Linked DNA regions of Adhaeribacter arboris. The protein of the gene in region 1 interacts with the protein of each later gene in a pairwise test. Links are inferred from orthologs where the notes say so. Each region holds a gene or a part of one and is shown on either strand. Other genes may lie near its edges. The genes, in order: ftsZ and rlmN.

Region 1 (15,399 bases):
GGAGTTTCATGATCAGATCATTTGTGAATAAAATATAGATATGCAAAACGACAAAATTGTAGTAGGCTTGGATATCGGGACAACCAAAATCTGTGCTTTGGTTGGCCGGAAAAACGAGTTCGGTAAGTTAGAAATTTTAGGAATGGGCAAGGCAGTTTCTGAAGGTGTTGTTCGCGGCATTGTGAGCAATATCGATAAAACCGTAGATGCCATCCGTAAAGCCATCCGGCAGGCGGAAGAACAATCCGGAATAAACATTGGCGTAGTAAATGTAGGGATTGCCGGCCAGCACATTAAGAGCTTGCAGCACAACGGCAGCATTACCCGGGCTACTTCCGATAATGAAATTACCGTAGAAGATGTGAATCGCCTGACGAACGACATGTACCGGTTGGTGACACCGCCGGGGAGTGAAATTATCCACGTAATGCCCCAAGATTATAAGGTGGATTACGAAGAAGGTATTGTAGATCCGGTGGGTATGTCCGGGGTGCGGTTGGAAGGCAATTTCCATATTATTACGGCCCAATCTAACGCTATCAACAACATTAACAAATGCGTTACCCGGGCCGGTCTGGAAATCGATAACCTGATTTTAGAACCATTAGCTTCGTGTATGTCGGTGTTGAGCGACGAAGAAAAAGAAGCCGGTGTAGCTCTGGTAGATATTGGCGGTGGTACAACTGACCTGGCTATTTTTAAAGACAATATTATCCGCCACGCAGCAGTTCTTCCATTTGGTGGTAATATAGTTACCACGGATATTAAGCAAGGCTGCATGGTGATGCAAAACCAAGCCGAGCAATTAAAAGTACGGTTCGGCAAAGCCATTGCCGACGAAGCTTCGGATAACGAGATTGTGTCGATTCCGGGATTACGGGACCGGACCCCCAAAGAAATTTCCATTAAAAATCTTGCTTATATTATTGAAGCAAGAATGGAAGAAATTATTGAACTTGTTTATTCCGAAATTGTTAGAAGCGGATACGCCAATAACCTGGCGGCCGGTATCGTGATAACTGGGGGAGGCTCGCAATTACAAAACTTAGTACAGCTGGTAGAATACTTAACCGGCCTGGATGCCCGTATTGGCTACCCAAATGAGCATCTAGGTAAAAGTAAAATCGACGCTGTAAAAAGTCCGATGTATGCTACCTCTGTTGGGTTAGTATTAGCGGGTTACCAAGCCTTGGATGAACGTTTAAATCGTTACACCGAAATTGCCGCCCGTACTTCCGAAAACCGGGTAAACGAACGGGTAGCGAAACCTGCTGCTTCGGGCGGCAGTGACTTTTTCAGGAAAATAATAGACCGGACTAAAGGTTTATTAATCGACGATTTTGACGATAAGCAGAATTATTAAGATTTTATTAAAGGAGAGTTATATATGAGTTTTTCATCCTATAAGTTTGATATACCTACGCAAAGCAAATCTATCATTAAAGTTATTGGTGTTGGTGGGGGAGGTAGTAATGCCGTAAACCACATGTGTGGTCAAGGCATTAAAGATGTAGAATTTGTGGTATGTAATACCGACGCACAGGCTCTGAAAAGCAGCAATGTACCCAATAAACTGCAAATCGGCGTTGATTTAACCGAAGGTTTAGGAGCCGGCGCAAATCCGGAACGCGGTAAGCAAGCAGCCATTGAAAGCCGGGAGCAAATCCGGGAATTGTTAGGTAATGATACCAAAATGGTATTTATTACCGCTGGCATGGGCGGTGGTACCGGTACCGGAGCCGCTCCCGTAATTGCTAAAATTGCGAAAGAACTCGATATTTTAACGGTAGGTATTGTTACCGCTCCTTTTATATTTGAAGGTAAGAAAAAACGGGACGCGGCCGAAAGAGGAATCAAAGATTTAAGCGAGAATTGCGATACCGTTTTAGTAATTCTGAACGATAAACTGCGGGAAATTTTCGGGAATTTACCTATCCGGCAAGCTTTTGCCAAAGCCGATAATGTTTTAACCACGGCGGCTAAAAGTATTGCCGAAATTATTACGGTTACTTCGGAAGTTAACGTTGACTTTGAAGACGTTAAAACGGTAATGAAGGATTCCGGAGCTGCCGTAATGGGTTCTGCTACTACCGAAGGCGAAAATCGCGCTTTACGAGCGGCAGAAGAAGCTTTATCGTCGCCGTTGTTAAACAACACGGATATTCATGGGGCGCAAAAAATATTGCTTTCTATCATGTCCGGCGATCAGGCGGAGTTGGAAATGGATGAATTAACCGAAATTACGGAATACATCCAGGAAAAAGCTGGAGAAGAAGCCGAAGTAATTTTTGGTCACGGGATTGATTCGGAGTTAGGACAAAGTATTCGGGTAACCGTAATTGCTACCGGTTTTGCCCGGGAAGCAGTAACGATTAACCACAATCAAGTAAAAAAAAACAATTCTTTTCCGGAAACTGACCCCCAAATTAATATTTTCGACACCGATAAACAAGTAGTGACAAAGGAGGAGGCCGTACCCGTTCGTGCGGCTGCCCCGGTACGGGTACCCGTGCAGGACGCAGCGCCAACCCCGACCCCGGTTCCAGTAGTTTCTACACCCAATCCAACGGCTGCTCCGGTACCAACGCCTCCCCGGGTTCCTGCGGAACCCGCTAAGATTGTTTTCGACTTAGAATCGCAGCATGAGGTGTTTGCTCCCGAAGAAACAGGCGAAAGTTTTGCTAACGCACCCGCCGAAGAAGACTTGAATGATTTGCAGCAAAAATCACTGGAACGCCGGGAACGTTTACGCCGGTTAAGCAGTGAAATTACCAACGAAGCTATAAAGGAAAAACTAGAGGTTCCGGCTTACTTGCGTCGGAATGTGGCGCTGGAAAATGTACCACATTCTTCTAACCGTAATATTTCCCGCTTTAATTTAAGCGACGACAATGATATTTTAGGCGATAACAAGTTTTTACATGATAATGTCGACTAAAATTTACCAGGCATAAAACAGAAACGCCGAACATAATATTGTTCGGCGTTTCTGTTTTATGCCTGGTAGGATAGCGAATAGGAAGACTCTAAATTATCTCTGCTTATTATGTAAAAGGAACAATTTTTTAAAAATAAGGGAAAAACGGCTTTAATCAAAAGCTACAAGGCGGTTATTTTGAAGGAAAATCGTAATGATTAGCAGAAATAATATATTATCTAGTCTAACATATTCCGGATCTCATCTTTTAGATTTTGTAAACCATTTTTAATGTCCGTCCAAGTGTTAGAAGTTTCATCTTGGGTAGTTCCTAATTTTTGCGCCAATAAAGCGCGTTTTTTTTCTAATCCGGCGATATGCTCGTGGTAGGTGTGGTTTGAATCAGCGGTAGTAGCGTGGGCTCGGCCTTGTAAAACTTTGATTTTGCTGTCCAACTCTTCTAAACTCTGCTCAATTTCGGCCCGGCTCAAATGTGCTGGTGCCCGCATGTGGTCTGGTTTTAACGGGTAGTGATCCATAGTAAGTATTCGTTAATATAAGTTTAATGTACAATGCTGCGTATATACTAGCGTACCGGTTTGTACTTAAAAAAATAAAAAAGATATAATTTAAAAAAATTGCTGAGCCTTATTTTTAAAATTTACTTGTACGAAGGAGGAACAGCAGCAATTTTATTTGGAGTCCAGATGCGATTAGGCAAATTATTAAGTTAAGTTTGTATTGTTTACGCTGGTTAAATCTAATAGATTAAAATGTTTTCTGGTGTTTATTCAACAAATTGCAGAATTTCTTTAATTTAAGGTCGTATTATTTTTAAATTTTTAGGCTTTAGATATTATTTAGTTACTTAGGTGATTTTTGAATAAATCTGGAGTGTTCCTTACATTTTTACTAAAAGTTCAGTGTTCCAAAATTTAAGACAAACGAATGGCATCTAATTTATTCGCTAAAAAATCAATTAATAAATTAATTCAGGAGTCAGAAGGCGGAGGGGGTGATGGCCACGGACATACCCTAAAACGTACCTTATCGGCTACTAATTTAATTTTGCTGGGCATTGGAGCCATTATCGGTACCGGTATATTTGTTCTTACCGGGAGTGCAGCTGCCCAATTTGCGGGTCCGGGCTTAGTTATTTCCTTTATTGTGGCAGGTATTGCTTGTGCGTTTGCCGGCTTATGCTACGCCGAATTTGCCTCTATGATTCCGATTGCTGGATCGGCCTATACGTATGGCTACGCTACTTTAGGAGAATTGATTGCCTGGATTATAGGTTGGGATTTGATTCTGGAATATATGTTTGGAGCCGCCACCGTAGCCGTGGGTTGGAGTGGTTACGTGGTGAGTTTTCTTCGGGATTTAAACATTAATATTGCGCCGGAATGGTGGAATGCACCCGGGATTTCCTTAGTCCAGGATCCTAAAACAAATGCCTGGGTACAGGTTACCGACCAACTTACGCAGCAATTTACTTCGCAAGGAATTGATATTGCTACTTTACCCCATGCTACGGGTGTCTTTAATTTAGTAGCAGCCAGCGCTATTATTTTAATAACGGTTATTCTGGTGATTGGTATTCAAGAATCGGCCCGGTTTAATAATTTGATAGTATTCATGAAATTATTTGTGGTGCTAACTTTTATTTTGGCGGGTGGTTATTATCTTCTTCGCAATCCGGAAGTGGCCGCTCAGAACTGGACCCCGTTTATACCCGATAACACCGGCGAGTTTGGTCATTATGGTTGGAGTGGCATTATGCGGGCAGCCGGGGTAATTTTCTTTGCCTATATTGGTTTTGATGCCGTAAGTACCGCTGCTCAGGAAGCTAAAAACCCGCAGCGCGACATGCCAGTGGGTATTTTAGGTTCTTTAGTAATTTGTACCATTCTTTACATTTTGGTATCCGGCATTTTAACCGGTTTGGTAGATTATCGCCAATTAAACGTAGCCGAGCCTATTGCTATTGGTATTGAAGTGACGGGTTATTCTGTTCTCCGCGATTTAATTAAAATTGGCGCTATTGCTGGTTTAAGTTCCGTAATGCTAGTGATGTTGTTGGGGCAGCCCCGTATTTTCTATTCCATGTCGCGCGATGGATTGATTCCGTCTATTTTTGGGAAAGTGCATCCTAAATTTCAAACCCCTTATATTAGCTCTATTCTGATTGGAGTTATTTGTGCGATTACCGCTGGTGCTTTGCCCATTGCTCAGTTAGGAGAAATGACTTCTATTGGTACTTTACTGGCATTTGTAATTGTTTGCGGCGGCGTATGGTACATGCGCGTGCACGAACCGGAGCGGGCCCGGCCTTTCCGGACTCCTTGGGTTCCTTTAGTACCTATTTTGGGTATGTTGGTTTGTTTTGCTATGATGGCCAGTTTAAATATTCATACTTGGTACCGGTTAATAGGTTGGCTGCTCGTGGGCTTAGTAGTATACTTCACTTATAGCCGGAAGAACAGTAAACTAAATAAAACACCAGTGGTTCACAGTGGTAAATAATTAAACTTATTCATCTAATAAAAAAGAGAAGCTTTGTTATAGAAAGCTTCTCTTTTTATTTGTGTCAGGTCTTTCAAAATAGTGTTTCTCAAGAAGAAATTTTAAGCAAAAGCTAATTCAATGGGGTACAGCAACGGAAACTATCTTTCAGATAAACTATTTCACATACATTTAAAAGGTACCAACCTCTGCTAAATCATTTGTATCAGCTTTGAAATAAATGGTTATTAGTAAGGCTATCAATAGTCCCGCAATAAACATTATTATTTAGTTGTTTGATTAAATCTATTGACCTAATACTTGTGTCTTTTTACTTGCAATTTATCTGTTAATAGACTAATTCGCCTTCCACTCCTTTATACGAAGCGGCAATTGCCTTAACCAATTCCACTCCTTTAGCCGTTAAAGTTCCGTTTTCGTCGCTTAGGTTAGCTTCCGCTAATTGATTTAATCCAGTAGTACCAATGGAATTACGGTTTTTAAAAACCGTATCGCGGAACAAAGTGGTTACCTCGTGGTCACCTACTCCATTTACCCGGACTGGATTTAATAATTTTAATATAGTTTTAATGGTTTCTAGCATGGCCGGATGGTCCTGAAGCTGGTGGCGGCTGGTAATTTCCTGCTCAAAAGAGGTTTCGTTAAAGGAATCTTCTTGCGGAATTAATCTTAAGGCGTCTATACTCATCGTTTTACGTTTTATTAAATATTTTATGGTTATTACTTCGTTCTGCTTTATACCAGTTACAAGTAAAATAGTTCTTTTCAATTGCGTTTTGTCCTGTAATTACAATGGCTTATTCTACAGGCTACCTACTAAAATTTTTCAAAAAAACTGACTCTTGTAAAATAAATTTTGAAAATAAGCGGCTAGTTTCTCAACAAAGTTGCTTAAAACCTGTTAAATAAACTCTTAAAACTATCTTTCAATTAAATTAAGAACTATGAAAACCTTGTATACAGCCGAGGTATCGGCTACCGGAGGCCGCAGCGGTCATGTAAAATCATCGGATGGAATTATTGACTTAGACGTAAATGTGCCCGAGGGCTTGGGAGGTAAGAAAGGCAGTAGCAACCCGGAACAACTGTTTGCGGCCGGTTACGCTTCGTGTTTCCAGAGCGCCGTTTTATTGGTAGCGGGCAAGCAAAATATCCGCTTAGACCCGGCTTCTACTGTAACCGCTCACGTTAGCTTATTGCAAGTGGATAACGAGAAATACGGATTGGGTGTGAAGTTAGTAGTAGATTTAAAGGGAGTAGAGCACGAGCAAGCAGTGGAGATAGTAAATAAGGCGCACGAGGTATGTCCGTACTCGGTAGGTACCCGGGGTAATATTAACGTACAACTAGAAGTTGTGTAAATTTTTAAAATAAGTAAAAGTAAAAAGCGCCGCTCCGTTATGGGTGACGCTTTTTGCTTTTACTTGGCAGAAAATAATAGTAATAATAAATTAAGGTAAGAAGCACTTATTAAGCTAACACTTCTTTCACGCGTTCCGCAGCATCCTTTAATAGAACCGCCGAGAAAACTTTTAAACCCGATTCATCAATAATACGGGCGCCTTCTTCGGCGTTAGTGCCTTGTAAACGCACAATAATCGGAACCTGAATATCGCCAATATTTTTATAAGCCTCTACCACTCCGTTTGCCACTCTATCGCAACGAACAATACCACCAAAAATATTAATTAAAATGGCCTTTACGTTCGGGTCTTTCAAAATAATCCGGAAACCCGCTTCTACGGTTTGGGCATTGGCTCCACCCCCTACGTCCAGGAAGTTAGCCGGCTCACCACCCGATAATTTAATAATATCCATGGTGGCCATTGCCAGACCTGCTCCGTTTACCATGCAGCCTACGTTACCATCTAACTTTACGTAATTTAAGTTACTGGCACTGGCTTCTACTTCCAAAGGATCTTCTTCGTTATAGTCGCGCAGATCTTCAAAAGCCCGGTGGCGATAAAGAGCATTATCATCCAGGTTTACTTTGGCATCTACGGCCAGTATTTTATTATCGGAGGTTTTTAATACCGGGTTAATTTCAAACTGAGATGCATCGGTATCCAGATAAGCTTTGTAAAGCGCGGTAATAAACTTAACCATTTCTTTAAAGGCTTCCCCTTCCAGACCAAAAGCAAAAGCTACTTTACGCGCCTGAAATGGCTGCAAACCTACGGCCGGGTCAATCCATTCTTTAATTATTTTTTCCGGGTGATTTTCGGCAACTTCTTCAATGTCCATCCCGCCTTCGGTGCTAGCCATAATTACGTTCTGACCTTTCGCCCGATCGAGTAGAATACTCATGTAAAATTCTTTCGGCTCCGAAGGACCGGGATAATACACATCCTGCGCAACAAGAATTTTATGTACTACTTTACCTTCCGGACCCGTTTGCGGGGTTACCAGAGTCATACCTAATATTTGCGAAGAAAGCTCACGTACCTGGTCCAGGTTTTTGGCCAATTTAACCCCACCGCCTTTGCCGCGTCCGCCCGCGTGAATCTGCGCTTTGATAACATGCCAACCCGTACCGGTTTCGGCTGTCAGGCGTTTTGCGGCTTCAACGGCTTGGTCGGGATTGCGGGCAATAATACCTTCCTGTACCCGTACACCATAACTTTTTAAGATTTCTTTTCCCTGATATTCGTGTATGTTCATGTTAGGAGCATTTCGTATGGCACGAAAGTAAACGATTATCTTATTATTTCAAATTTTTATTAGACGTTAGTCTAGGTCGATAGTCCATAGTCCACGGTCTACTGATTATCTACTATGGTCTGTGGACCGTGGACTATGGACTATCGTTAGTCCGTACCAGGCAGCTAAAATCTTTTCGGCGGGTTTGTGTTGGGGCGTAAAATCGCGGTGGTCGCGGCCGTTAGCGCGTACTTGCGGGTACCATTTCCAGATAAAAGTTCCCCCAAACCAGGGTTGCTGCCAGAAGGTTTGAAAAAGAGCTTCGTAACAGTTAGCCTGAGTTTGATAAGACTCATATTGTTCCGCCGATATTCCGCGTTCCGGCCACTTCCAAGGCTCAATGGCAGCATCGGGAGTGCTTTTGTAACCAACTTCCGTAAATACCACGGGCTTCTGGTATTTTGTTGCTATTTTCTCTAAATCATTTAAATAAGGTTTCCAACCAGCCCGCAGTTCGGTTAAGCTAGGATTGTTTTTTTTGGTGAGCGGAAAATAACCTTGTACCCCAATAAAATCGAGGGCATCCCAGAATTTAACTTTTTCGTATTCCAGGTACCAGTTAGCCGCATAGGTGAGCTGGCCGTGGTAAACTTGCCGGACATCGCGAATTAACTGTCGCCATTCTTTTTCGCGGGTAACGGCGGCTTTCATTAACTCCGTACCAATACACAAAGCTTCCATCTGGTTTTCTTCGGCTATTTGGGCATAGTGTAAAATAAAAGCAGAGTAATTTTTAAACCAAGCTTGCCAGTCTGCTTCGCTGGTCATTTCTATATCGCCGAGCCACTTAGCTGGCTCCCGGTCCATCAACCAAATATGCGGCTTAAGCAAAGTTTTGATGCCGGCTTGTTTGGCTAAGCGGGTAGTATAAATTAATCCCTGGTCACTTTCGCCCCAAAAGATTTTACTAACGTGCGTATTAATATGTAATTCTGGGGTATTATACTTGCGCTGCCAGCCAAAAGGCGTTTGCGCTATCCATTGAATATTTTGCGGTTGAAGAGCCATTATTTGGACTAAAGTAACAGAATCGCCGGCTACCCAATTTACACCCCGAAAGGCAATCTTATTTTTAAAAGCGGAAGTAGAATTACTATTTGGCGACACCCGGAAGCAGACATGTAGTACGGCCATGCTGGATAAAATAAGAAGAAGCGCCAGGAATGATCTTCCGGTTGTCATATTTTATTAGTTATTATTACTCCAGAAACCTAAATTATTAAATTTAGAATTTTCCGCTAATATTTTCTGAGAAGATGTATAAGGTTTTGAGTGAGTAAATTTGCAAGTACAGAACTATTTTTTTAGGCTGATATATTTCAGAATGCATACCCAGACTTACTAAATTGTAAATTATGGCAACTTTTATCTAGATTTGCCGATAACTACTCTTCGAGAGACACTAAAAATTTAACCTGCTTGCTGCACGCCACCAATATTCATAAAGCTTACGGAGCTCTGCCCGTTTTGAAAGGTATTACGCTCCAGATTGCGAAAGGAGAAATTGTTTCTATTGTTGGTTCATCGGGAGCCGGTAAAAGTACCTTGTTGCATATTTTAGGTACCCTGGATTCCGCCGATCAAGGCGAAGTATACTTTAATGGGAACGCCGTTAATAAATACCGGAGTGTGGAACTGGCCCGTTTCCGGAATCAGCACATTGGGTTTATTTTTCAGTTTCATAATTTGTTGCCGGAGTTTACTGCCGTCGAGAATGTGTGTTTACCCGGTTTTTTAGCTGGCCGCCCCGAAGAAGAAGTGGCAACTCGTGCCAGAGAATTACTTAAAATGTTGAACCTGGGTCACCGGTTTGAGCATAAGCCCTCCGAAATGTCGGGCGGAGAGCAGCAACGTACGGCAGTTGCGCGGGCTTTAATTAACGCCCCGGAAATTATTTTTGCGGATGAGCCCAGCGGGAATTTAGATTCGGAAAATGCGAAGGAGCTTCACGAGATTTTCTTCCGCTTGCGCCGCGAGCTGCACCAAACTTTTGTTATTGTTACCCACAACGAACACTTGGCCGAAATGGCCGACCGTAAATTGGTAATGAAAGATGGGTATCTTTTGAATTAATCATGGTTCAGGCTGATCATTTTAACTAGAGAACTGGTTCCTTTTTTGCCTGATTAATCTATTGCTAAAAAATTTAGCTAATTGTTGAGTAAGTAGTCAGCTATATATACCTAACATTTTTTTTCCTGAAATCAAAGCTTTCCAAATATACCGCTAATTTCCTGATTTCTACTTTTGGGTTTTGCTAGTTAAAGGCCTCATTTTAATTCGATTACTTAAATTTCCGCTTTTACTAAAACCAAATCTAAGGTAAAGTTGGAACATAAAACGGAAGCAAAGGTCTAAAAACAATTTATTCGGGTGTTCGAAGGTATGCCAAAAAGGGGAAGGCTATATTTTGGCAGTAGTAAAATGCATATTATCAAGTAAATACGAAATTGAAACCTTATTATTTTAAAAGAGTAGAAAAGCTTCCCTGCTTGCAGGTAAATACTACTTTTAAAGTGTATAAGCAATGCTTATTCAGCTGATCTTTAGAGGTAAAAATAAGCTGGAAAATTGCTAAAAACTTTTTTGTAACGTATTGATAATCAGGAAGAATAATTTGCCTTTTTTATTAGCATAATGGCACCAAATACTAATGAGATATGTTTTCAATTTGAACATAAAAACAAAGAAATGAATCAGGAAATCAAAGAAGACAAGCTAGTTAAGAAATCGCGAATTGAGAGTTACGATATCGCGAAATCAGACGAAACCATGCACCTGGCCATCGACCTTGCGAAGTTTATTAAAGAGAATAAATTGTATCAGAATATTCAAGGCAAGGAATACGTGAACGTAGAAGGATGGCAATACGCTGGTTCCCGATTGGGTATTCTGCCGGTGGTAGAGCACGTGATTAACGTGAGTACCGATACCGAACTAAAGTATCAGGCGAAAGTTAATTTGCTTAATTTACGTACGGAACAAATAGTGGGGGCTGGTTTTGCCATTTGCTCTAATAAAGAACAAGGTAAAAAGTATTACCAGGAATTTGCCATTGCCTCCATGGCGCAAACCCGGGCCATTGGTAAAGCTTACCGTAATATTTTGGCCTGGATTATTCGGGCAGCTGGCTACGAACCAACTCCCGCCGAAGAAATGGATTATACGGGAAACACCCAGGATGCGCCTCGCGTAGAGCAGCCGCAAGCAGTAGCCGAAACTAAAGCAATGAAAGCTGTTCCGGCCGAAGCGGAAAAGCATGAAGCTGCGCCGGCACCCGCTGCCTCATCGGTGAAATATGCTTCGGCCAAGCAAAAAGAAGAAATTATTCGTTTGCTGAACAATCCAGTGATTACCCGGCAGGAGAAAACCAAAATGTTGCTGAACATAAATAAACTGGATGAAGAACGAGCTACGCAAGCTATCGCGAAACTGAAAAAAGTAATTGAAGATCGCGAAGAAGAACAAAACGCAGCTGCCTAAGTATTCTTCCTATCTTTACTCTTAATCGTTAAAGCCCGGCCTAAAAAGAGCTGGGCTCTTTTTATTTAAAAATTAACTCAACTTTCCTAAATAATACCCATCTTTTTTCCTATCACTCCATTTTTCATTTTTTATTGAGTAATTTTGGCTTCCAAAATAATTTTCCTTGGAGCCGAATATTCACCAAATTTTACAGCAATACTGGCAGTACAGCGCTTTCCGGCCCTTACAGGAAGATATTATTCAATCTGTTTTAGCAGGAAGCGATACTTTAGCTTTATTACCTACGGGTGGCGGTAAATCCATTTGTTTTCAGGTGCCGGCTCTGGCAAAACCGGGTATTTGCCTGGTTATCTCCCCGCTCATTGCGCTCATGAAAGACCAGGTAGAGCAGTTGCAGAAAAGGAATATTGCCGCCGTAGCCATCCATTCTGGTTTAAGCAAGCACGAAATAGATATTATCTTAGATAATTGCGTTTTCGGACAGATAAAATTCTTGTACGTATCGCCGGAGCGCCTGCAAACCAGTATTTTCCGGGAGCGGGTAAAACGAATGTCGGTTTCTTTACTGGCCGTTGACGAAGCGCACTGTATTTCGCAGTGGGGCTACAATTTCCGGCCGTCCTACCTGCAAATTGCCGAACTGCGAAGTTTACTGCCTAATATACCGGTACTGGCTCTTACGGCTACGGCTACCGAGGTAGTGAAGCAGGATATTCAGGATAAACTATTATTTCAGAAAGCCAGGGTATTTCAACAGAGCTTTGCGCGGGCTAATTTGTCGTATTCTTGTTTGCCCACCGAAGATAAGCACGGCCGGTTATTAGGTATTTTGCAAAAAGTGCCGGGTAGCGCAGTGGTATACGTTAGAAGTCGCCGGCAAACCGGAGAAACGGCTAAGTGGTTGCAAGCCCGGGGTATTTCAACGGGAATTTACCATGCCGGTTTATCTTTTGCCGACCGCACTAAGTTTCAGCAGCAATGGATAGAAAATAAAATTCGGGTAATTATTGCCACCAACGCTTTTGGGATGGGCATTGACAAACCGGATGTACGGCTGGTAATACACTTAGATTTACCCGAAACGTTAGAAGCCTACTACCAGGAAGCGGGTAGGGCAGGTCGGGATGGGCGCTACTCGTACGCTACTATTTTGCTGGGGCCAGCCGATGCCGAGGATTTACGCAACAAAGTAGCCGAAGCGCACCCACCCATTGAAACCCTGAAACGGGTATACCAAGCTTTGGCTAATTATTACCAGATTGCCGTAGGAAGCGGCGAGTTTACTTCTTTTGATTTTCAGATAGAGGATTTTACCCGCACGTATAAATTAAAAGCCTTAGAGGTGCATCATGCCATCCGGAAGTTGGAAACCGAAGGATTACTGCAGCTGAACGAAGCGTATTACGCTCCATCAAAGCTGTATTTTGCCGTTAATCACGAAGAATTATATAAATTTCAGGTAGCGCACCACGAATTTGATCTTTTGCTGAAAACCTTACTGCGGATTTACGGCGGTAATGTATATACCAGTTTTGTGAAAATTAACGAACGCCAGATTGCCGGTTACATGCGAACCACCGAAGCGGCCGTTCGGAAAGCCTTGGAGTACCTGAACCAAAGGAATATTGTAGAATACGAACCACAACGGGAAGCGCCCCAGTTATTGTTTACCACTCCCCGTTACGATGCCGCCAACTTACCGCTCGATAAATTTAAATTAACGCAGTTCCGGAAAACGGCCTTGCAAAAAGCCGAAGCCGTTATAAACTACTTGGAAACGACCAGCCGGTGCCGTACTCAATTGTTACTCCGGTATTTTGGGGAAATTACCGATGAATTATGCCGGGTTTGCGATTTTTGCCTGACCCGGAAAAAAGAACAGCGGCAAGAAGACAACCAAAAATTTCTGCAAGAGCAAATAGTTACGCATCTTACCCAGCAACCGCTGCACCCCAAAGCCTTAGTAAATCTCTTTGAGCCAAAATTTGCTGCTGAGTTAACCAACCTCATCCGCGATATGTTAGAAAAGGGCCAATTAAAATACAATAGCCAAAGTAAATTGCAACTGGTGAAAAGCTAACTGATTAGTGCGATACTACCCGAAGCATAAAGTTACGGTAAGATAGAAATAGAATCTGCATCCGTAAAATCTACTATTTCAATTTTTAAATCCCGGGCTAAAAAGTGTAATTTATTTAAAACGGCTTCTTTTTCTGAGGCCTGAATTAAATGGATTTTATTTTCTTCGGAAAATTTTAAATAACCGTTGTACACTCTAGAAGAGAACGTAGTAGAAGTAGCGGTAGAGTATAAAGTACGGCTTACCTTACTGGATTGAATAAAGGCATATTCTATTAAATCGTAAGAATGAATACGGCTTTGTTTATAACCTAAAATCCATAAGTATTGCTTAAATGTTTTATCCCGTACATTTATTTCCAAACCATAATGGGTAGTAAAAACTATTAAAAGCAAAAAAAGAATACTTACCCCGAATAAAAAATAATAAGTGGGTAGTAAACCAATACTAAAAATTAACAGGCCCACTGTTATGAATCCCGTAGTACCAGAAAAATAACTAACCGTTTTGTAACCGTAAATTTTAGGGTGCATGATTCTGGTTATGGAATAAATAATTGCTATGTTTTAAGTTTTATAATTAAGTAGTGGTAAGCACTATCCTCCTAAAATATAGCAATTAGCGTGATGTCCAGCAAATTAGATAGGAAATTTTTTAAGAATATTCTTATAACAGGGGGATTAAAGATTAAATAATTCTACCTGCATCCAGATGGGGAAAGATAATGGATAACAGATTTTAAGTTCTACTAGAATAAATAAAAAAATTAAAATGCAAGGCAACCATTAGGCATTTTGTTACGACCTGTAAGTAGTTCAGCACTTTCGCGCTAAAAAATTTAACTATTTACTTACTGATTTAAAACAAAATGGTTACTGCTATGAAACATTTATTCCGAAACAGCTTTCGTTTTCTGCTTCCCGCCTTGCTTCTGTTTGCCTTTAGTTGCGACGATGACAAAGACGACAATAATGTAACCCCTCCGCCAGCCCCAACTGAGCAGGTAAAGCTGCAAACCAGTTCTTCTCTGGGTAGCTATCTGGTCGATAAAGATGGCCGGACTTTGTACTACTTTTCGAATGATGCCAATGGCCAAAATAATTGCCCCGGCGGCTGCGAAGCCGTTTGGCCTTACTTTTTCGTCGAAAATTTAACAGATGATATGATCGGTGATGGCTTGGATAAAGCTGATTTTGCTACCATTACCGCCGCAAACGGTAAAAAACAATTAACCTACAAAACCTGGCCTTTATATTATTATGCTCCTGCTGTAAACGGAACTAATACTTTGGAAGCTCCTAACCAAACCACCGGCGAAGGAGTAGGCGGCGTATGGTTTGTTGCCAAACCTGATTATACTATTATGCTGGTAAATGCCCAACTGGTAGGCAACGATGGTAAAAACTATAAATCGGATTATACCGAAGGCGAAGGTAAGACCATTTACTTTACGGATGGTAAAGGTCTAACTCTCTACGGATTTAAGCCAGATAAATTCAACAAGAATAATTATACGAAACCAGATTTTTCTAACAATTCCGTATGGCCCATCTACGAAACCGATAAAGTTGTTGTGCCTTCTACCTTAGATAAAACCTTGTTTAGTTCAATAGATGTATTTGGTAAAAAACAGCTTACTTATAAAGGCTGGCCTTTGTATTACTTTGGCCCGGATGGTACTGTTAGAGGATCT
Region 2 (15,392 bases), 3.6 Mb from region 1 along the record:
GAGCAGTTGTATGTAGAAGCTGGTCAGATTGTAAAAGCTGGTCAATTATTGGCAAAAATAAAAATTGTGCCCAACGTAGCCAACGTGAACAACGCCCAGTCAACTTTGCAAACCGCTCGCATTAATTACGCCGAAGCGCAACGCGAACTAGCCCGGCAGCAACAGTTATTTGACCAGAAAGTAATTGCCGAACAAGAGTTTAATCGCATTCGCTTGGATGCCAGCCTGAAAAAAGAGGCTCTTACCTCCGCCGAGAATAACCTGCAAATTGCTTTAAAAGGTGCTTCCCAACGAACCGGCGGCGGTTCTACCTTAGTGTACTCTACCATTAGTGGCATGCTGCTCGATGTGCCGGTAAAAGTAGGAACCTCGGTAATTGAGCGTAATAACTTCAACGAAGGTACCTCCATTGCTACTGTGGCCGATATGAAAGATTTGATTTTTGAAGGAAAAATTGACGAGTCGGAAGTAGGCAAAGTACGGGAAGGTATGAACCTGAACTTAACCATTGGCGCTATTGAAGACCGTACCTTTAAAGCCAAACTGGAGTACATTGCGCCCAAAGGAGTTACCGAAGAAGGCGCCATTAAATTTCAGGTACGCGCCAAAGTATTGTTAGACCCCAAAGACTTTATCCGGGCCGGTTACAGCGCGAATGCCGATATTGTGCTCGACCAGAAAGAAAACGTATTGGCTCTAAAAGAAAGCTTATTGCAATTTGGCAAAGGTAAGGATAGTACTTACGTGGAAATAGAAACCGGTCCGCAACAATTCAAAAAGCAACTGGTTAAAACCGGCATTTCGGATGGTATTAACATTGAAGTTGTTTCGGGTGTTTCGAAGGATAACAAAATAAAAGTAAAGGAGCCGGAAGCCCCGGAAAAGACCGAAAAAAAGAATAGTTAAGCGTACTCAAAGTAGTATTGCTTAAGATAAGAGAAAAGTAAAGAACAAAATACAACCAAGCCGCTAACTGTGCTGGAATACCAGGTGCCGCTAGAAAATTTGTCGGCCGGTATTGATATGTTGGAAGCGCATATTGGCATTGAATTCATCCGGCTGCAGTTTGTGAAAAAATTAAGCGTACTTCTTAGTTTTAAAACGGAAAAGCTCCTGCCAGCAGGAGCTTTTCCGTTTTAAATGTTTTATAATTTTTAAGTTATTAGATTTGAAGCCAATTTGCTTCAAATACAAAACCCACAATTTGGGCAAAAAACATTTTTAATTAAAGTACGGCTATGAAAAAAAGTACAGTAACCTTGCAATTTAATCCGGAGCTAAGTTTAAATGCCGACGGCAAACACGTACGCGAAGGATTGTCTACAATATTACGGACTGGTGATTACCTGTGGGTGAGTTGCGATGAACGCTGTACTCTGGAACGCCTGAAAAAAATAAACGAAGATACTTTTGGCGAGCATCATTCTTTTGATTTGAGTCAGTTCCTGAAACTACCCGCAGGTACCAATAACGAAATTGATATCGAAGGCATCGCGTCAGAAGAACATTACTTGTGGTTAGTGGGCTCGCACAGTTTAGCCCGGCGCAAACCTAAAAAAAGCCAGGATTCGGACGACCAGATTAAACGCTTGGCTAAACTCAAAACCGATCCTAACCGCTATTTACTCGCCCGTATTCCTTTAATCCGCCATAAAAATACCGGCGAAATTAGTTTAGCCAAGCATTCGACGCATCCGTACGAACATCAATTTATGTTAACGGCAGCTCAGTTAATCGGTAATCACGCGGGATCTAACCAATTGCTGGAAGCACTTACCCATGACATCCACGTGCAGGATTTTCTGAAAATTCCCGGTAAAGATAATGGCTTTGATATTGAAGGTTTGGCCGTACACGGCGAACGCATTTTTATTGGTTTGCGCGGACCCGTATTGCGGGGCTGGGCTATTATTTTCGAAGTGGCCGTGCAGGATACGCACGAAGGTTATTTTGAGTTAAAACCTGTTGGGCCAAAAGGAGAGCTGTATATAAAACATTTTTTGCACCTGGAAGGCATGGGAATCCGGGAATTAAGTGTATCCGGCGAGGATCTTTTAATTTTGGCTGGCCCTTCTATGGATTTGGACGGAACCATTGCCTTGTACCGTTGGCCTCAGGCTTTACGGCAAACCGGCCAGACCATAACGCATCGCAAAGATTTAATGCGTTTGTTTGAGGTGCCTCACGGCAGTAGTGATACAACTGGTCAGGACAAAGCCGAAGGGTTAACGGTTTACGACCCGCACCACGCCATTATTGTTTTTGATAGCCCAACGGAAGAGCGGAAAGTAAATGAAAATGATGTGCTGGCAGATTTGTACGCGTTTTAAGTTAAGTAAAAAATTATGCTTCAGATTGATTCTTATACTCCAACTGACAGGAGCAGTTTCCGGGCGTTGAACCACGAATGGATTACTAAGTATTTCACGCTCGAAGACATTGATAATCAAATTTTAAATAATCCGGAGAGTTATATTCTGGCCAAAGGCGGGGCTATTTTAATGGCTCGGTACGAGGGACAGACGGTAGGCACCTGTGCCTTGTTAAAAATGAACGATACGGAGTACGAGCTGGGTAAAATGGCGGTTACGCCAACTATGCAAGGAAAAAAGATAGGCCAGCAACTAGTAGCTGCTGCCATTGACAAAGCCCGGGAAATGGGAGCAAAAAAACTGATTTTATTAAGTCATCGCTCGTTGGTTCCGGCTTTGCACGTATATCAGAAAATGGGTTTCCGGCAAGTTCCCTGCACCCCCAGCGAATACAAACGCGCTGATATTCAGATGGAGCTGGATTTATAAAATATTTAAAGGTAAGGCTTTACTTTTTGCCTACCCGTTGAAACAAGATAATACCATTATGGTAGGTAATATGGCCATTGCGGTAAGTTTTTACATCCAGTAAAACCTGGTATTTATTTGCGCTGGTTTCTATAAAATCGTAGGTAGCCTGGCGCGGATCCGGCCAATTAGTGTCGTCTACTAAAATCAGGCAGTTATCCGAAAAGTAAGGTTCGGCTACTTGCAAGCCTTTCAGTTGGTCCTCGTATTTGTGGTCGCCGTCGTAAATATAAAAGCCGATATTGGTGGTATGGAGCCGGTTAAAATACTCCAGGTAATCCATATCGAAAAAATGGTGGTTGGTACTTTTAAGGGCGTTGAACCGTTTCAGGAAAGCTTCGCGCGGGCCGCCAAACTGCGAAAAATTATCTACGCCAATACAGGTTTTGGTAGGATTATGCGCCACTCCCGATAAAAAAGTAAAACCATTCCAGACCCCTACATTCACGAACGCTTCGCCGGGTTTCATTTCGGCCACCCCCCGGTTAATCATGGCACCTACGGCAAACGTAGACATGCGCGGGATTTTGCAGACCGTTTTTAGTCTTTCTTTCATTTCGGCGTGATTTTCGGGCAGTACCGTATTAAGTACATCCAACGAAAGGCCGAACTTAGGTAAGGTACGCTTTAAAGTACCAAAACCAATAGGCTGTTTAGTGGTAGGTTTGATAAAACGGAACGAAATATTTTTTACAAAATCGGCGTACGTCATGGTAAGGTTAACCTGGAAAATAAGCTGGCAATTTAGCAATTGTTTTTTAATGCGACAGCAACTTGGCTATTTACCGCAACCCGATTAAACTAGGTAAGTAAAAATATTACTTATTAGACTACATAAATAAAGTTGAACGATTATGTAACAAAACGAGCTGTTTTCCGATAAAATCATTCCGGCTAATCTTTTAAAACCAATTATAGATAAAACGGATAGCCATAAATTTACACTCAACTTTAAATTTTACAACTATGGAAAATAACACAAATAATGTAAATCAGCCTTCAGATAGCGCCAATGTAAATAACATTTTAGGTAATGCTACTTCTTACTTAAAAAACATTGATTTTAATAAAGTACCCGATCAACTAAAGCAATTTGGTACTGTTGCAGCTAGCAAAGTAAAGGGCTTAAGCACTACCCAAAAAGTAGTAGGTGGAGCGCTGCTAGTATTAGGTGCTGCGTATCTTTCCAGACGTTCTGGTCTGAACTTCCGGAACGTAATTCACTCTACCCGTACATACTAATAAAACAAATATCGAAACGCTTGGTATTTAAAATGCCAGGCGTTTTTGTTTTTATACTGTTTTAAAAATAACTTTTTTTATAAAAAGATTTACTGCTCTGCCCGTGTCGGATAAGCTAATCACCATTTTAGCTACGAATTTTTAAATCGTTTTTTGCTTCTAACAACTTGCATTTTATAACTTTACCAAGTGCGTATCGTTCATTAAATCGGTATACAACGCTAGAAGATACATGGAAGAAACCTTGCGCCATATTATAGGTCCGGACTCTAATGCAATAAATGGGTGGCAAATGAGTATCCGGGGTATACTAGTATTTTGTTTAGCAATAGCTATGGTGCGCCTCGGGTATCACCTAATTTTTAGTAAGAATGCTACTTTTGATATTGTGCTGAGGATTATTCTAGGAATTGGTTAAGGCTTAAAACCCTGACTTTGAATTCAAAAAGCAGATTGAGGCTGTACAGATACTGTATAGTTTATTATTTAAAAATTTACGGCTTTATTTATAATAAACGTAAAAGGTATATTCTACTCCGTACTTCTTACGCATAACCAAAAGAAACTATGAAAACCAGATTAAAAAAACAAAAGCATAAAAACCGCAGCCAGAATAGCATTTGGCAGGCATTGGGTAGTGGCTTAGCTGGCGCAGTTGCTGTAACGCTTATTCATGAAACAGCCCGACGTTTTATTCCTAACGCTCCCCGAATGGATGTATTGGGTATGCGTGCCATTGCGAAAGGCATGTATAAAATGGATGAGCAACCGCCCGAAGCAAACCAATTGTTTAATTTGTCGATTGTAGGAGATTTAGTTTCCAATACCTTGTATTACGCCTTAGGCGCGAACGGTCAGCAACCATGGGTGAAAGGTGTATTGTTAGGTTCCCTGGCGGGTATTGGAGGAGTAGTTTTGCCCGGCCCAATGGGTTTGGGCGAAGAACCAAGTGGACGCACTCCCCAAACAAAAGCCATGACCGTAGCCTGGTACCTTTTAGGTGGCCTGGTTACCGCAGCCACGGCTCAGGCCATTAGCAGTGTTAATAGAAAGCACCGTTTACCCGATGACTGGGCAATGTAAAGCAAAATAAAAGCGAAGAATCTGGTTTTATAGCCCGGGTTCTTCGCTCCAAGTAGATTTAATAAAATGTAAATTTATAAATTCGCTTTATTTGCTTTTACTAGCACCGCGTCCGGAGCCACTTTTCTTGCCGCCGTGATCTTGTTTGTTTACAGTTGCCCAGGCTCGTTTTTCTGCTTCTTCTTCGCTAATTCCTCGTTTTTCATAGCTCTCCTCAATGTGTTCTGCCCGCCTCTTTTGTTTATCGGTGTAGGCTGATTTATCTCCTCTTGGCATAGTTTTATTTTTAAGTAAGTGGAACGTATAAGATTACTAAGTATCTCTAATATACGTAGCTATTCAAAAACCGATTACATCTGGATTTTGGAAGATTACCTTAAAACTCGCATTTACTAATTACGGCCGGCAAATGCACAGCACTTCGCGCTTAGGTTTTACGGGTTGGTAATTGGGTAAGGTACGTTCTTTCATGTAAATAACCCGCAGTTCTTGCACTCTATCTTCCGGATGATGAGCTTCGTTCCAGATGCGAAGACGATAATGACAAAAATAAGGCCGCATAAAAGTATTATTTACGAATAAAAAGTTTTCTCCGTATTTGCGCCAACGGTCGTTTTTAAATAAAGCCACTACCGATTCTGGTTTTCTTTCCGTTTCTGGTTGACCATTCCGGTTTAGGTCGATTCGTTTGTTAGTGGCAGTTACGCCTTCCAGAATATACCAGCCATCATCTTTAAAAACTTCGGGCGCAAACATTCCCCAATGTTGATCTACCCGCAGTAGCATACCAGGCCAACGAGCGTTGGTGGGAAGTGACCGATTTATTTGAGGTACATCGGCCAGGTTCCACCAGATTACATAAAGCAAAATGGAGATAACTAATCCTTCTTTTATAGCGATTAATCCTTCTTTGCCAGCACTAGAAAACGGCCAGTTAAATCGTACCTGAATCGGGCTCGGAATTTTAAAAGAAAACCGCCGCAAATGGTAACCTAAATTTTGAATGTATGGTAATACCTTCGCATCGAACCAATTCATGGCCGGCGCAGGTAATAAACCCAGGAAGGAAACCAGATTAATCAGGTAAAATAATCCTACGAAAAGGGTAATACTAATGCCTAAATGAAAGCCCGTTAAAACACCTACTACCAAAATCCGGAAAAAAGAGGTATAAACCGGTATCAGCAAAACAAAAGGTAGATATAGCTCGATGTGGTACGTGGTGAGCGTTAAAAATTGGAGTAAGTCGGAGTAAGGATAAATAAGTTTACCTCCCGGCATTAATACTTGGTCCAGACTAAGAGCATAGTACAATGCTGTACCGGTAGTGTGCCATTCGGGGGAGTTTTTAAGTAAAGCGGTACACACGTAAACCAGCATAATCTGCACCACAAACGCCGCCGAAGCGGCACCAAAATGTAATTTATCTGGATGCGGATTGTTAGCTCTTTGGGCATCCAGGCTATAAAATCGACCCCAAGGTAAAAAAATAGCCCAAAATAAAATCATGCGCAGCAAGTCATCGCCGGCTTGTCCAATAAGTAAATTACGATTCTGCAGAGATAATAGTAAAAACCAGGAAATTATAGTTACTAAACGGGTACGATAACCAATCAACAATAAAAAAGCAAACAGGGCGGCTATTAAAAACAACACCGCCTGTACTTGCCACAAACCGCTAATGGTATGAAGCGAGATAAAATAAGGATCCCAGATATTCTGAAAAAGCACATACAGCGGCAAAACACCCATATTGGCATAATGGGCTTCCAAGTCGGTGGCGCGTATTCCTAAATCAAGTAATAAAACAAATCCAACGCCAATGCGCATAAGAGCGAGCGCTCGGACATCTACCGTAAAAACTTTTTTTAAATAAAGTAAAAGATAGTGCATGTAAGAGAAGACTGATTTGCTTCAATACTTAAAAAGAAAAAAGGCAAAAACCAAAGTGGTTTATGCCTTTCCTTGCTTTCGCAGATTTATTTATTATAAATTAATTGCCGGTTGTAGAACCACTTGTAGTGGTGCCGCCAGAAGTAGTACCTCCTGCAGTAGTGCCTCCGGTTGTAGTTCCAGCAGTAGTTCCACCAGCTGTAGTACCGCTGGTAGTTCCAGAAGTGGTACCAGCAGTAGTTCCACCGGCAGTAGTACCAGATGTGGTGCCACTTGTAGTACCGGAAGTAGTGCCACTAGTTGTTCCGGTTGTGGTAGTACCACTGGTTGTACCAGAAGTAGTTGTACCATCAGTAGTACCGCTGGTAGTTCCAGCAGTAGTTCCTCCAGCTGTGGTGCCAGTAGTGCTACCATCGGTAGTGCCGCTGGTTGTGCCGGAAGTGGTACCAGAAGTAGTTCCGGTAGCATCATCGGTGGTAGAAGTACCGGTTGAAGTACCTGAGTCGGTGTTAGTGCTTGAGCAAGAAGTAAAGGTGGTTGTTGCTACAAAAGCTGCTGCTAAAATGCTTAAATACGTCTTTTTCATAGTTTTACTTTAACTAATGTTATAATTTTTAGTAGTAAATATAATTTTATTAGTTGCCTGCTATACGTTTGGTATTCTTTTAAGGTTAACAATTCATAAAAAAAAATTGTACTCAGGCTAACTAAACCATTAATACTGGTTTTATTTAAAAGGTAACCCTCATAGAAACTAAGATACGAGGGTAAAGTAAATTTTGTTAAACTTAATAACTGGTAACCTGCTTTATACAAACCAGAAAAATTTATATTCGTAAGCAAAACCAGCTAAATTAAAGAATATGCCTGCTTACCCACCTGCCATTATCTTGTTCGATGGCGTTTGTAATTTATGCAATGGATTTGTGCAATTTGTTATTCGGCACGACCACCAAAGCTACTTTCGATTTGCAGCATTGCAGTCGGAAGTTGGGCGTGAGATTTTGCAGCAAGTTCAGTTCCATAACTATGCGCTTGATACGGTAGTTTTAGTCGAGGGCAGCACCTATTATACCCGTTCTACCGCGGCGTTACGTATTTTGCGCCATTTAAACGGGGGGTGGTCATTACTTTACGCGGCTATTATTTTGCCTGCTTTTATACGCGATCTTCTATACGTAGGTCTGGCCAAGAACCGGTACCGATGGTTTGGGAAACAGGAAAGTTGCTTAGTACCCACGCCCGAATTAAAGCTTCGGTTTTTATAAACTATCTTTTCTCTGCTTTATTTAAAGTTTGCCAAAGCTATATCATAATCTCACTTAAAATGTCTTTTCCTTTTGTTTATGATATAAAGAGACTTTAGGTAGTTAATTATTCGATAGCAGCCGATTTCTTAACGGTTGTTTTACTGGTTTTTGCTTTAGGTTCGGCCTTTGTTTTGCCAGCAGCCGACTTTTTAGCGGTGGGAGCTGTTTCCACTGATTTGGCAGTAGTGCTGGTTTTAGTACTACTTGTTTTTTGGGGAGCGGGTGTTTTGCGAGTAGGAGTATTTTTAGTCGTATTCGGGGTTATTTTGTCTATTAACTCTTCGGCCGTTTGGGTAACTTTTTTACCATTTTGGTTACTGCCTCCGGTAAAATAGATTCTGAATCTTTTTGGTTTTTTTTAGTGCTTGGCATAGCTTTATTTTGTTGAATGATACCTCTATAACTAGAACAATTTTAATTAGATGGATAAACGGTTGTATAGAAATATGGTTGTTTCAAAGGATAAAATAATAAGCTTCCGGTAAAAACCAACAAGTCGCGTTTCAGCAGAAAATTATAAGGTTATAACTTTCCGTAAAATAGCTTTTTATTTTTTAACTCAGGGCTTTTTATCCGTTGATCATTCTTTGTCGGGTTGCGCTTCTTGTCCGGAAGAAGCTTTTTCTTTCAGTGCGGTTTCGCCTCCATTGTATATTTTTAAGATAGCCGGAGTTAACGCACCTGCCAAATTACTGCCTTTCTTCTCTAACGATTTAATGATTTTTTTTGTGCTCTTGCGGACTAAATCAGCAATGGCATCGGCGATTAGATCAGAAACTTTATTTTTACCTTTTTTCTTCTTATTTCCTTTCTGCGGTTTATTTTTATTCTTAGACATAGTTATGTTTTTTTAGGTGAAATGCCAGGACGAGCGGGTAACAGGTATACGTTAATTTCTCGTATCAAACGGATAGTAGTGGTACAAGTTTTAGAGTTATTAGAAGCTGGAAACTTGTTTTAAGAAAAGTTATTTTTTAAAGCCCGGGTCATTTCGCGTTTTCCGGCGGGACCAGCTAATGCTTCTACGGTAAAGCCAGCGGCTTTTAAACTGCGTTTAAAACTGCCCTTCGCGCAATAACTTACCAGGCAACCATTAGTTTTTAAGGCAGCATATAGTTTTTTAAAAATTTCATCTGTCCAGAGGTCGGGCTGCTTTTCGGGAGCAAAAGCATCGAAATAAATAATTGTATAACGGTTAGGTGGCAAAAGGTAGGGCCGCAGGTCGGCTTCCGATTTTAAAAGGGTAAAATCGGGGGTAATAATTACAGGTTCGTTCCAGGGAGAAGTATGTAATACGGGTAAAAAATGTAATAAGGGAACATTAAAGATAAATTGCTCAAAATGCATTTGTTTTATCAAATCCGGCGCTAAGGGATACTTTTCCAGGGTATGGTAATAAACTTTTTTAGAATTTAGCAACGTTTGCTCTAAAGTAAGTAAGGCATTTAAACCCGTACCAAAACCTACTTCCAGAATGCTTACTTCCGATTGGTTTTGCCAGGCATATTCTAAACCGGCCCGGATAAATACGTGCATCGATTCCTGTAAAGCCCCGTTTATAGAATGATAATGCTCGTTTAATTCTGGTACGTATAAGGTAACAGAACCATCTTTCGTGAGCCGGATCTCTGTTTTCATGGAGTTAGTGATAGGTTGCAAGTTACAGGTTATCTATTATGAGTTTTAAGTTGTGTAGCTACAATAAAAGGCGCTTGGTTCTTACTCAAATTAGTTTTACTGGATAATTTTCAATCGTTAAACCTCAATTAACTATCTGCTTTTTCAGCCTGCAACTTATAACTTGCAACCTGCAACTTGCAACTAACACCATGGCCAGAATAAAAATTGATTTACCCCCTACGTACTCCTTTTTAACCGAAATAAAGGTACGGGTTTCGGACATTAACTACGGCGGACATCTGGGAAACGATGCTTTATTAAGTATTCTGCACGATGCCCGGCTACAATACCTGCAATCAATGGGTTATTCTGAATTAGCAATTGGCGGCAGTTTTTTAATTATGGCCGATGTAGCCATTGAATATAAAGGCGAAGGTTTCCTAGGCGATACGCTTATCGTGCAAATAGCTCCTCGTGACTTTACAAAATACGGCTTTGATTTAATATACCACGTAACGAACCAAAATAGTAAACCTATCGCGTACGCTAAAACTGGTATGCTGTGCTTTAACTATACTACCCGTAAGGTAATGTCGGTATCGACGGAAGTACGAGCTAGAATGGAAGTTTTCTAATTGCTGGCAAGGGAGTTTCTGTTTATATTTTAGTTTAACCGAAAACAAATTTGCGCCTGCAACTATTGGCTTCCGGGTTTTGTTTGGCTTATATATCGGGTAAAAGCGTTTGGTTGGATAGTTGTTTTAAATTGGCAATTACAACCTTTTGAGTAAAAGCCTGATATATTTTATATTTTTGTAGCATGATAACCACGAGTAAAAAGAACGATATCCGTAAACTTTCGCTGGACGAACTTAAAAATTGGTTTACCGAAAACGGCGAAAAACCTTTTCGGGCCAAACAAGTGTACGAATGGCTTTGGAAGCATGCTGCCCGGTCGTTTAGTGAGATGAACAATATCTCGTTGCCTCTGCGCGAAAAATTAGATGCTTATTTTGCCATTAATACGGTGCGGGTAGCTAAACAACAGCGCAGCAAGGATGGTACTATTAAATCTGCTTTTCAATTGTATGATGGTAATATAGTTGAGGGCGTTTTAATACCGCACGACGAGCGGAAAACCGCTTGCGTATCGAGCCAGGTTGGTTGCTCGTTAACCTGTAAATTTTGCGCTACCGGCTACATGGAGCGTAAACGTAATCTGGAGGCCGCCGAAATTTACGATCAGGTAGTATTAATTAATCAACAGAGTTTGGATGCATACGGTATTCCATTAACGAATATTGTATTTATGGGTATGGGTGAACCATTACTCAATTATGCCAACGTAATGAAAGCTGTTGACCGGATTACTTCATCGGCAGATGGTTTGAATATGGCTGCCCGGCGGATAACCGTAAGTACCGCGGGGATTGCCAAAATGATCAAAAAAATGGCCGATGATGATATTAAAGCTAATTTAGCTTTGTCCTTACACGCGGCTAACGATACAAAACGCAACGAAATAATGCCGATAAACGAAACCAATTCGCTGGCTGCGTTAACGGAAGCGCTTCAATATTATCATCAAGTTACCGGCCGGAAAGTTACTTACGAGTATATCGTGTTCGAAAACTTTAACGATACCTTAGCAGATGCCGAAGAATTATATCGCTTTACGAAAGTCATTCCGTGTAAAGTAAATATTATCGAATACAATCCTATTGCAGCGGCCTTGTTTAAAAATACCGACGACGACCATTTATCTAAGTTTGTGTATTATCTGGCCGATAGAGGTGTACAAGTGAATGTGCGCCGCAGTCGGGGTAAAGATATAGATGCTGCCTGCGGGCAATTAGCTACTAAAGAAGAACAAGCAGTTTAATTTAGAATTCTCTAGCTTTATATAAAAGGAAACGCCTGGTAATTTTACCAGGCGCTTTCATTTGAACAGTGAACAAGTAAAGCAAAATCTTTATAAATCTGAAATCTAACTTCTGAGGTTTTCTGTACTTCTGAGTGGATGCAAAGATATTAAATTGACGCAATAAAAAACAAATATTTATAAATAATTTATAATTAAATTGTTAATTTATTATTAAATGTTTAGTATTTATTTGTAATTGATTAAAACTAATTATCGTCAATTTAGGCCTTTTGTTTACATTAGTAGCAGTATTTTAGGAATACAAAGCTTTAAATAATTATTTTTTTACTACTGAAATCTTGCTCAAAAACTTTAAATTTTTTGGGTCAGAATACTCGTATTGCCGGAAACCATCTTCGCCTACAACCAGCAAATTTTTGCCTAAAGGAACTACATCAAAAGCATGCCAATCTTTCAGATAACTTAATTGATTTGCGGTTATTTTATCTGGGTTACTAGCATCAAACACTTTCAAGCCGTAACTGCCTTCACAAATAAATAGCGTGCTTTTATCAATACCCAGTCCGTGGGGGTTTTGCATTGGATACGTTTTCCGGATTTGAGGCATTGCCGTATTACTTATATCTACTACATCTAATTGGTTGGTATTTGTGCTGCCGCACCAATTGGTAGTGTTGGTGCGTAAGGTAACGTAGGCGTAATTCCCTTCTACTACCACGGGGTCGCAAGCTTTTAGATGCGAGTAGCTACCAAGATAAGTAGGAATAGCAGGGTTTGCCAGACTATAAATAAGCATACCAGCGTTTGAACCAATAAATAACTTATTTTGATACGGGAAAATAGTCTCAATGCCACCGCCCAAAATGACCGGAGTTCCCTTCTGTGGATTACCGGGATCGGCTAGGTTAAAAATATCCATTTTACTGGAACCTACTGTATAGAGGTAATTACCATTAATGGTAAATCGAGCCATAGAGCCTCCTTGCCCTGTGGAACCGCTGGTGTAGTTAGATTTTACATTATTGTTCAGGAAGTTTACCGCACCATCGTTCACTAATACATTGTTATTTGGCACTATCTCATCACACTTGCGCTTTTCCGTTATTACTCTCTCCTTATAATCAATTATCAAACCTTTACTTGGATCAAGGGGTATTATAGCTCCCGAAGAGGAAAAGATTGGGGCAGGTTCAAAAACATTTTCTATGTGTTTTTTAAGTTTTACGGTAATAGGGTTACTAAAATCAAAAACTACTAAATCAGAAGCAGCATCGGCGTACAGCACCTGGTTCCGGACAGCCATATCTACATTACCGGGTATAGAAATAAAGCTACTATTTTGCGGTTTGCTGGGGTTACTGTTATCAATTACATGGATGCCTCTGTTTACCTCATTCACTAAAATATAGTCACCTATGGCGTAAATTTTGCCTGTATTTTGGAGCGGTTCAGCCGGCCGGGAACCAATTGTCGCCAACAATTCAGCCCGGGTTTGGTAAACAGGTTCGTATACTTTGTACGTGTAAGTGCCTTCGCATTGGTCGGTACAACCAGCTAAGAGCCAAGTAGCCAGAATAAACAAACCATATATAGTAGGTTGGCTAAAAATCAGGGAAAGTAGATAACGTTTCAACATCTGCAGAAAATTACAATAATACAAAAGGAGTAAGGCGCCTTAACTGATCAACAACAATGGTTCAATAATCCGTAACCAGTAGTAAAAAAAGATAATCCTGTATACATCCATTTTCAGGATAATAGTAGCATGGTAAACCAGCTTGACTAAGAACTTAATGATTGAATTATGGTAATTCAGGATTTTTACAAAAAACAGGTTTTCAGATAAATGACCCATCTGAAGATGGTTTGGTTGCAAGCTTAAAAGAATAAATTTTGCCCTAAATAGTTAGTTGTTTTCGTGGTTTGCAGTATGTCCTATAATTCAGGATTTAAGCCAAAAAAGAAAAGCCGCCCATCAGATTCATGATGAGCGGCTTTTCTTTTTGGTTTAGGTAATTTACTTTAATACAAACGGCGTGCGAATAACTCCATTGGGGGTAATTACTTGTAAAATCATGTATCCGCGGGGTAAATGTGCCACCGATACAGTTAAATTTAAATTTTTAGTAGAGCTTACAACTTGTTCTTGTCCTACTCTACGGCCAGCGGCATCGTAAAAAGTTATAGCTATTTGTCCAGGTCCGATGTTGCTGCCTTTTAACTTTAAATAATTGGTTGCAGGATTTGGATAAGCCGTAAGAGCCGTAATAGGTTTTAACTCTTCTAATAATTCTTCACTTATAGTCTGACCATCCGCAGCTACGGAAGCACAACTGCCAGCAGCTACTACAACTGTGTATCCTCCTGCTTTTGTGGCAGTATAAGTTTTACCAGTAGCATTAGCAATAGGTTCCCCATTATAATACCATTGATTACCCGTATCACTGCTGGAAGTAAATACATTTTCATTTACGGTAATAGATGGTTTGGCTGGGCTTACGCAGAAAGAACGTTCCACTGCTGGGGCAGCTTCAAAATCCTCGTTACCGGGTTGAGTGGCTTTCACTTTAACTTCACCCGGGCCCGTAACTACTAATGTATTTCCTTCTATAACGGCCGGACCGGAAACTACTGCTAAATTTACGGTTAAACCGGATGAAGCAGTGGCGGTGATAGTTAAAGGGTTGCTTTGTTCTGTCATGCTTTCTATAACAGGCATATTGATCATTTGGGATGCTTTTGCCGATAGCATTGCAATTCGGGTACGGCCTTTTCCTGCAATAGAAGTGAAGTATCCACCTAATAACAGGCGATTATCGGGCAGAAGAGCCAAAGTATTTACTTCCCGATTAGTGCCAATATTACTTTTTACCCGCGGATCAAAAGTAGGATCCAGGTTGCCATTAGCTTTTAACCGGGCCACACGGTTCCTAACCACGCCATCCACCTCGGTAAACATACCACCTACCATTATCCGGCCATCCGAACGGAGTAATACAGTATAAATGGCATTATTAATACCGGTTTTAGTATTAAAAGTAGCATCCAGGGAGCCATCAGTATTTAAACGGGCAATATTTTTCTTACTCTCCCCATTAAAATTAGAAAATAATCCGGCAAAGATGATTTTACCATCGGGTTGCTGTACCAGAGCTTTCACGGCACCATCCGGACCAGTACCGGAATAAAAATCTGCATCCAGATGCCCATCCGAAGAAAGACGAGCGAGGTATTTGCGGTTGCTATTATTTACCTTGGTAAAAGTACCACCTATCACAATTTTACCGTCAGCATCCACTAGGATAGCGGTTACAGCATTATTTATTCCGGTAGCAAACGTGAAGCTTTCGTCCAGAGAGCCATCAGCATTTAAGCGCGCAATCCGGGACCGGGTTTGATTATTTACCTTCGTGAAATTGCCACCAATTAAAATACGGCCGTCGGGTTGTACAGCCACTGCTTCAATTACCGCATCTATCTGGGGAGAAAATGTGTTATCCAAGCTACCGTTAGCATTAT

What was found.
Region 2: the proteins of ftsZ (region 1) and rlmN interact in binary tests that used the Escherichia coli proteins (3 or more experiments, as listed by UniProt). The link is inferred for Adhaeribacter arboris from one-to-one orthologs.

What each region holds. Positions count from the first base shown.
Region 1 is NZ_PYFT01000001.1:282,980-298,378, forward strand. What follows is about bases 697-3,662. They hold ftsZ (cell division protein FtsZ), read left to right. Parts: upstream 697-1,387; coding sequence 1,388-2,938; downstream 2,939-3,662. Other genes in these bases: ftsA (cell division protein FtsA), read left to right, coding at 697-1,363; AHMF7605_RS01220 (sll1863 family stress response protein), read right to left, coding at 3,157-3,456. Also shown: AHMF7605_RS01205 (cell division protein FtsQ/DivIB), read left to right, coding at 1-31; more of ftsA, read left to right, coding at 41-696; AHMF7605_RS01225 (amino acid permease), read left to right, coding at 3,866-5,440; AHMF7605_RS01230 (hypothetical protein), read right to left, coding at 5,769-6,128; AHMF7605_RS01235 (organic hydroperoxide resistance protein), read left to right, coding at 6,385-6,801; sucC (ADP-forming succinate--CoA ligase subunit beta), read right to left, coding at 6,911-8,101; AHMF7605_RS01245 (glycoside hydrolase family 113), read right to left, coding at 8,207-9,322; AHMF7605_RS01250 (ABC transporter ATP-binding protein), read left to right, coding at 9,560-10,213; AHMF7605_RS01255 (hypothetical protein), read left to right, coding at 10,832-11,623; AHMF7605_RS01260 (RecQ family ATP-dependent DNA helicase), read left to right, coding at 11,790-13,706; AHMF7605_RS01265 (hypothetical protein), read right to left, coding at 13,739-14,239; AHMF7605_RS01270 (hypothetical protein), read left to right, coding at 14,587-15,399. UniProt on the Escherichia coli protein: Essential cell division protein that forms a contractile ring structure (Z ring) at the future cell division site. The regulation of the ring assembly controls the timing and the location of cell division.
Region 2 is NZ_PYFT01000001.1:3,876,416-3,891,807, reverse strand. Bases 9,881-12,839 are described here. They hold rlmN (23S rRNA (adenine(2503)-C(2))-methyltransferase RlmN), read left to right. Parts: upstream 9,881-10,808; coding sequence 10,809-11,870; downstream 11,871-12,839. Other genes in these bases: AHMF7605_RS16000 (LVIVD repeat-containing protein), read right to left, coding at 12,190-12,839; AHMF7605_RS16010 (acyl-CoA thioesterase), read left to right, coding at 10,198-10,623; mnmD (tRNA (5-methylaminomethyl-2-thiouridine)(34)-methyltransferase MnmD), read right to left, coding at 9,881-10,006. Also shown: AHMF7605_RS16080 (efflux RND transporter periplasmic adaptor subunit), read left to right, coding at 1-906; AHMF7605_RS29770 (hypothetical protein), read left to right, coding at 976-1,140; AHMF7605_RS16075 (DUF3616 domain-containing protein), read left to right, coding at 1,239-2,330; AHMF7605_RS16070 (GNAT family N-acetyltransferase), read left to right, coding at 2,346-2,801; AHMF7605_RS16065 (class I SAM-dependent methyltransferase), read right to left, coding at 2,821-3,552; AHMF7605_RS16060 (hypothetical protein), read left to right, coding at 3,807-4,082; AHMF7605_RS16055 (hypothetical protein), read left to right, coding at 4,315-4,500; AHMF7605_RS16050 (hypothetical protein), read left to right, coding at 4,650-5,165; AHMF7605_RS16045 (hypothetical protein), read right to left, coding at 5,253-5,441; AHMF7605_RS16040 (HTTM domain-containing protein), read right to left, coding at 5,562-7,058; AHMF7605_RS16035 (hypothetical protein), read right to left, coding at 7,159-7,644; AHMF7605_RS16025 (thiol-disulfide oxidoreductase DCC family protein), read left to right, coding at 7,922-8,326; AHMF7605_RS29485 (hypothetical protein), read left to right, coding at 8,500-8,703; AHMF7605_RS16020 (hypothetical protein), read right to left, coding at 8,949-9,206; more of mnmD, read right to left, coding at 9,326-9,880; more of AHMF7605_RS16000, read right to left, coding at 12,840-13,509; AHMF7605_RS15995 (T9SS type A sorting domain-containing protein), read right to left, coding at 13,891-15,392.